Regions from separate parts of the Salinivibrio sp. VYel1 genome, predicted to be linked through region 3. Evidence: riboswitches for the same ligand, from Rfam matches in the RefSeq annotation. Region 3 holds a riboswitch; each other region holds the start of a gene.
What was found. Region 3 has a riboswitch for thiamine pyrophosphate ahead of thiB (thiamine ABC transporter substrate binding subunit). Riboswitches for the same ligand answer to the same signal wherever they lie in the genome.
Positions count from the first base shown of each region.

Region 1 (2,267 bases), on a different contig from region 3:
CAATCTACACAAAAGCGTGTTGGGGGCTGGGTCGCCAGCCCGGTCGAATCCCTCTACCCCTGCCAAACATCAAAGCATCGACATTGTCGGTGCTTTTTTTGTATGTGACTCATTATGCTTCTAGCACCCCTAACCCTCTTCCCTTTTTCTTCCTCCTGTTTCTTGTTCACATGTCGCGGTATGATGACTTTTTACCAATCGAAAGGAGCACCCTGTGGTAAGCATATTGTGGGTAGGACTTGGTGGCGCATTAGGGGCGTCTTCGCGTTTTTTAGTTTCAGAGTGGAGCGTCGCGGTGTTTGGTCGAGGATTTCCCTACGGCACCCTAATGGTTAATGTGCTGGGATCATTAGCGATGGGTGTCTTTTTAGCGGCGATGAGCCAAGAACTGATTGCCCCAGTGCCTTGGCGTCAACTGATTGCGATTGGCTTTTTGGGCGCGTTCACCACCTTCTCGACCTTTTCAGTGGATACCTTGCTTCTTTTTCAACATGGTGAGACGGTGAAAGCCTTGTTAAACGTGGGTCTCAACCTTGCGTTGTGCTTAGGAGCGGCCGCGATGGGGGCTTGGTTGCTAGGACGCATTACTGGGTAGGTAAAAACATGCCATTACGTCGCTTGTTGTTGCGGCGGTGATTTCTTATACTGGCGTTGAACTTGTCGGAGTGCCAATTGGCTGAGACCACGTTAAGTGGGATCCGTTGAACCTGATCTGGTTAGTACCAGCGAAGGGAACAAGAGATGCATCAGATCACAGACCGTACGCGTCTGCCAGTTTGCTCACATCTCAATTCAGCGTTTTCCGGCAAGCATTAATTCCCATAATGAACACCGGAGTAATGCTATGTCGACCCGTAAACAGGCCCGTCTTGAGGCCAAATCTTTTATCGATTCCCTCTCTGCGCAAACCTACCCCAACTCGGAAAAAGTCTATGTCGAGGGATCGCGACCCGATATTCGCGTAGGGATGCGAGAAATCCATTTGTCTCCGACCTTTGTGGGTGGCAGTAAAGATAATCCGCAGTACGAAGCCAATGAATCCATTCGGGTTTATGACACATCAGGGCCTTATACTGACCCACAGAGTGCTATCGATATTTACCAAGGCTTAGCGCCAGTGCGCAAAGCCTGGATTGATGAGCGTGCCGATACAGAGTTTCTTGATGCAGTGAGCTCAGACTATGCGCAGACCCGCCTTAGTGATGAAACCTTAGATGATCTTCGCTTTAGTGCCTTACCGTCTATCCGTCGGGCAAAACCTAACCAATGTGTGACCCAACTTCACTACGCACGCCAAGGCATTATCACCCCAGAGATGGAATTTATCGCTATCCGGGAAAATATGGGACGTCAGCAGTATCGTGAAGAGCAGCTAAACCGCCAGCACCCAGGAGAAAGCTTTGGCGCGCATTTACCCTCAAACATCACTCCCGAATTTGTGCGCCAAGAAGTTGCTGAAGGGCGTGCGATTATTCCGGCCAACATTAACCACCCAGAAGCGGAGCCGATGATTATTGGGCGTAACTTTCTGGTGAAAGTGAATGCCAATATTGGTAACTCGGCGGTGAGCTCCTCCATTGAAGAAGAAACCGAAAAGTTGGTGTGGGCGACCCGTTGGGGCGCGGATACGGTGATGGATTTATCGACCGGACGCAATATCCACGAAACCCGCGAGTGGATTTTACGTAATAGCCCAGTCCCGATTGGCACCGTGCCTATGTATCAGGCGCTTGAGAAAGTGAATGGCATTGCCGAAGACCTGACTTGGGAAGTGATGCGCGATACCTTGATAGAGCAAGCCGAGCAAGGGGTCGACTACTTTACCATTCACGCTGGGGTGCGTTTGCACTATGTGCCCATGACTGCCAATCGCGTGACTGGGATTGTCTCGCGTGGTGGGTCGATTATCGCCAAATGGTGCTTGGCGCATCATCAAGAAAGCTTCCTCTATACCCATTTTCGTGAAATCTGCGAGATTTGTGCTGCCTATGATGTATCGCTGTCATTAGGCGATGGGTTACGTCCCGGCTCAGTAGCTGACGCGAACGACGAAGCCCAGTTCAGTGAGTTACGTACCCTGGGCGAGCTAACCAAGGTGGCATGGGAATACGATGTGCAGGTGATGATTGAAGGCCCCGGCCATGTGCCCATGCACATGATCAAAGAGAATATGGACGAGCAGCTCACCCATTGCCACGAAGCGCCCTTTTATACTTTAGGCCCGCTGACTACCGATATTGCGCCTGGTTACGACCACATCACCTCCG
Region 1 covers NZ_RSAM01000019.1:53,873-56,139, reverse strand. Annotated here, with positions in the region: gene crcB (fluoride efflux transporter CrcB) at 215-595, shown strand; TPP riboswitch at 652-751, shown strand; gene thiC (phosphomethylpyrimidine synthase ThiC) at 845-2,267, shown strand, end outside.
Region 1: linked by a shared signal. The riboswitch ahead of thiC (phosphomethylpyrimidine synthase ThiC) and the one ahead of thiB (thiamine ABC transporter substrate binding subunit) in region 3 are both predicted to bind thiamine pyrophosphate.

Region 2 (2,267 bases), on a different contig from region 3:
GCAGCATCAAGGGCATTTAATGACCGAAGCCCTGTATAAGCACATTGCTGAGCTGCTGGCGAACAGTGCGGTGGCGCGCTCGCATCGAGTGGGGGTTTGGGACAGCTCGAGACTGGTGATGCTGATAGAGGGAGACGGAGAAGAGGCGGTGAAAAAAGCAGCGAGGATTCACCGACTCATCAGTGGTCATCATACCCTCGAAGGGCGACTGATGTTCTTGCATTGCCATATAGGGATCAGCCGTGCTGACTCGGAAAGCGCCGATGTGCCGCAGTTGTTTCGCCAAGCGATCCTGGCTATTCCGACCGATGATCAGGCTGTCGGTGAGTATCAGCCCGAGCTAGACAGTAAAGCGCAGCGAGAGCACTTGATCCGTACTGAGCTAGGCCCGGCCTTGCAAAGCAATCATCTCTCCTTGGTCTATCAACCTAAATGGCGGCTTGATGGGGGCCTGCTGGTGGGCGCAGAAGCACTACTGCGTTGGCAGCATCCAGCCCTAGGGGCGATAAGTCCCGCCGAATTTATTCCCATTGCCGAGCGCAGCGCCGATATGATGCAACTTGGCGATAAAGTACTGGCGATGGCACTGGAGGCGGTGGCGCAATGGCGCGTACAGGGCCTGACTGATGAGCACTTTCATCTGTCAATCAATGTCTCTGCCCAGCAACTCCGGCATGGTTTTGCCGAGAGTGTGCTGGCTCGCTGCCATGCGACAAACACGCCGCCGGCGATTATTCAATTGGAAGTCACGGAATCGGCACTGATTCAGCAAATCTCGGTGGCATTGCGCGAGCTACAACAGCTGCGGGATGCCGGGATGCATATCGCGTTGGATGACTTTGGCACCGGTTACAGCTCGTTAAGTTACCTTAAGCAACTGCCAGTAGACTGGGTTAAACTCGACCGCAGTTTTATTCAAGATTTGGCCACCAACGCCAGTGACAAACACTTGGTGGGTAGCGTGATTGAGTTAGCCCATGGCTTTGGTCATGGCGTGGTTGCCGAAGGGGTGGAAGAAGTCAGCCAGCAGCAGGTGCTACAGACAATTGGCTGCGACCAAGTGCAGGGGTTTTTATATGCGCGGCCGCTTATCCAAGATGGATTCGAACAACTGCTTAAAACCGCCCAACAAGGCAATACGACCATTAACCATTACGAGAATGTGTAAACGCGCCATCAGAAACATCAGACTTGCGCTTTATCATTAAGGTTTATATTCTGACCGTGTTAGTCGGGGAGCAAGTGATTGCTGAGACTGCGAAAGCAGGACCCGTAGAACCTGATCCAGTTAGCACTGGCGGAGGGAACTGACACGTTCAGCACACGAAGTGGCGCATTCTGGCTCGCTTTGTCTCCTTCCGCCCCTGATGATTAAGGGGCCATTATGAACCTATCTCCACCTGTTATTCTTACCATCGCCGGCTCAGACAGCGGTGGCGGTGCTGGCATTCAAGCCGATATCAAAGCGATTTCAGCCACCGGCGGTTATGCGTGCTCGGTGATCACCGCGTTAACCGCGCAAAACACCTGTGGCGTTGAGGCCGTCTCGGCGGTTGATCCTGGTTTTGTCCGTGCCCAGTTAGAGGCCGTCTTGTACGATATGCCGGTGCGTGCAGTGAAAATTGGTATGCTCGCCAACCAAGCGGTTATTCGCGAAGTGGCCGCCGTGCTGGCGCGATCGCCTCACTTACCGGTGATTTTAGATCCCGTGATGGTAGCCACCAGCGGCGATCCTTTGTTGGATGAACACGCCATGACAGCGCTGATTGAAGCGCTGATCCCGCGAGCAACCGTGCTCACCCCCAACCTGCCTGAGGCGGCGCGATTAACCGGTCAGCCTGTTCCCACCTCCATTGAGCAAATGCATGCGTTAGTTCCAGCCCTACGTCGGCTCGGGTGCCCGTATGTGATGCTCAAAGGCGGGCATTTACATCACGCCCCTGAAAGCGTGGATGTGTGGATTAGCCAAGATACCTGTCAAACCCTGAGCGCCCGTCGGGTTGAAACCGTTAATACACACGGCACAGGCTGTTCACTGTCTGCGGCGATGGCCTCTTATTACGCGCAGGGAATGACGCCCGTTGAAGCCGGGCGGGCGGCTAAGCAGTATTTGACAGAGGCTTTAGCGCATAGTCAGCAGTTAAAGGTGGGAAGAGGCGCGGGGCCTGTGCATCATTTTTACGCCTACCCAGTCGAAGCGTGTCATTCTGATGCACAAGAAACCTCGGTGGTCGAATAGACCGTTTTTTCGCGAATAGGGCACGTAA
Region 2 covers NZ_RSAM01000001.1:500,754-503,020, reverse strand. Annotated here, with positions in the region: gene EHW58_RS02210 (bifunctional diguanylate cyclase/phosphodiesterase) at 1-1,168, shown strand, start outside; TPP riboswitch at 1,223-1,323, shown strand; gene thiD (bifunctional hydroxymethylpyrimidine kinase/phosphomethylpyrimidine kinase) at 1,385-2,239, shown strand.
Region 2: linked by a shared signal. The riboswitch ahead of thiD (bifunctional hydroxymethylpyrimidine kinase/phosphomethylpyrimidine kinase) and the one ahead of thiB (thiamine ABC transporter substrate binding subunit) in region 3 are both predicted to bind thiamine pyrophosphate.

Region 3 (2,267 bases):
CCGGTAACCCTTGAAGAAGGCCAAATCGATGCTTTATTTACGTATGTGGCGGAAAATGAAGGCGCGACGGTAACCCTGGATTTGCCCGCCCAAACCATTCGAGCCGGTGAACACTGCTTTGCCTTCCAGATGGATGATTTTCGCCGTCATTGCCTGTTGGAAGGGTTAGATAGCATCGGTCTGACGTTGCAGCACGAAGCCGATATCTCACGCTTTGAAAAACAAATACCAGACTTTTTGGTGTAATACGCCCTCCAAGAACGCCAATAAGCGCGGTATTACCCGTACTTATTGGCGCTTCAACCCATTTTTTTCATCCTCAATGAAACCAACCGCTGACTCGCTTGGTCTAGTCTCAAAGAAGGTTTGATCGCATTAAGGACTGGCAATGCAAAAACATTTGGTAATTCTGCTCTGGTTAGTGTTTCCGCTCATCAGCCAAGCCGCGCCCAAAGCGGATTACTGGGCAATGTGGGATGCCCATAACCCTGACAGCCAAGCCACGTTTACCCATCACAGCTGGCAAGTGTTACTCGATAAGTATTTGCAATCTCAGGGGCAGCACACCTTATTTAACTATGCCGCCGTCACGGATAACGACAAAGCAACCCTCGACCATTACATTGGTATGCTCACCGCGCGCGACCCACGTACCCTGACCAAAGACGAGCAATACGCATATTGGGTTAACCTCTATAATGCGGTCACGGTAAAACTGATTATCGCCGAGTACCCGGTCCGTTCCATCACCAAACTCGGTGGGCTATTTAGCTTTGGCCCTTGGGATGATGAAGTGGTTACCGTCGCTGGCGAGCCGCTCACTTTAAACGATATCGAACACCGGATTTTACGCCCGCTTTGGCAAGATCCGCGTACCCACTATGCGGTCAACTGTGCCAGCCTTGGCTGCCCTAATCTTCAGCCACAAGCCTTTCAAGCAAGTGCACTTGATGCACAGCTCGAGCACGCCGCCTATACCTTCATTAACAGTGATAAAGGCGTGAGTCAGCAAGGGGGAAAATGGCAACTTTCCTCAATTTATGAATGGTTTGAAGCTGACTTTGGTGGCGATAAGCAAGGCGTGATCGCTCACATAAACCAGTATCGCGATATTCCATTGCCACAAGAGGCAACATTGGAATACGACTACAACTGGGACCTTAACCAACTCGGCAACTAAAAGGCTTGGTTAAACCTAAGCCAATCAGTACAATACCACCGTACTCATTGGGGAGCCTCACGGCTGAGATTGCGCACTGCGCTAGACCCATCGAACCTGATCCAGCTAACACTGGCGTAGGGATTGAGACTTGATGTTGCCATCAACTTGCCTCAACACCCACGCCCAACTTAGGAGCGTGCTGTGAAAGTTTTTACCTCTGTTCTCACTCTGGTTTCTTTATCGCTATTATCACTCGGCGCCCGCGCCGCGGACCCGCTTACTGTCTATACCTATGACTCCTTTATTGCTGAATGGGGGGCGGGGCCTAAAATTAAAGCGAAATTTGAACAGCAATGCGATTGCCAGCTTGAGTTTGTGTCTCTCGACGATGGGGCCGCCTTACTTAATCGCCTGCGCATTGAAGGAGAAACCACCCAAGCCGATATCGTACTCGGTATGGATACCAACTTAATGAAAGAAGCCGAGCGCAGTGGGATTGTTGCCGAGCACGCGGTCAATACCGAGCGCCTGCAAGTGCCTGGCGGGTGGGATAACAAATACTTTATCCCTTACGATTACGGCTATTTTGCCTTTGTGTATGACACTACTCGTTTGCTCGACCCACCCAAAAGCCTCAAAGCCTTGATTGAAGAGCGCGACGATATCAGTGTGATTTACCAAGATCCGCGCGTATCAACGGTCGGCCAGGGGCTAATGCTTTGGATCCAAAAAGTGTACGGCGATAATAATCAACAAGCATGGCGCGATCTTGCCGATAACACGATCACTGTGACCAAAGGCTGGACCGAAGCTTACAACATGTTCCTCAATAAAGAAGCGGACATGGTGCTCTCTTATACCACCTCGCCGGCTTACCACTTAGTGGCCGATGAAGACGATCGCTTTGCCGCCGCCATGTTTGAAGAGGGGCACTATATGCAAATCGAAGTCGCCGCTAAATCAGCCTATACCGATCAGCCGGAACGAGCGGATGCGTTTTTACAATTTATGCTCAGTGATGCGGCACAGTCGGTGATCCCAACCACTCAGTGGATGTATCCGGTCACCGATGTCAACTTGCCTGATGCCTTCTACACCTTGGACA
Region 3 covers NZ_RSAM01000008.1:59,020-61,286, forward strand. Annotated here, with positions in the region: gene leuD (3-isopropylmalate dehydratase small subunit) at 1-246, shown strand, start outside; gene EHW58_RS09125 (DUF547 domain-containing protein) at 389-1,180, shown strand; TPP riboswitch at 1,219-1,320, shown strand; gene thiB (thiamine ABC transporter substrate binding subunit) at 1,364-2,267, shown strand, end outside.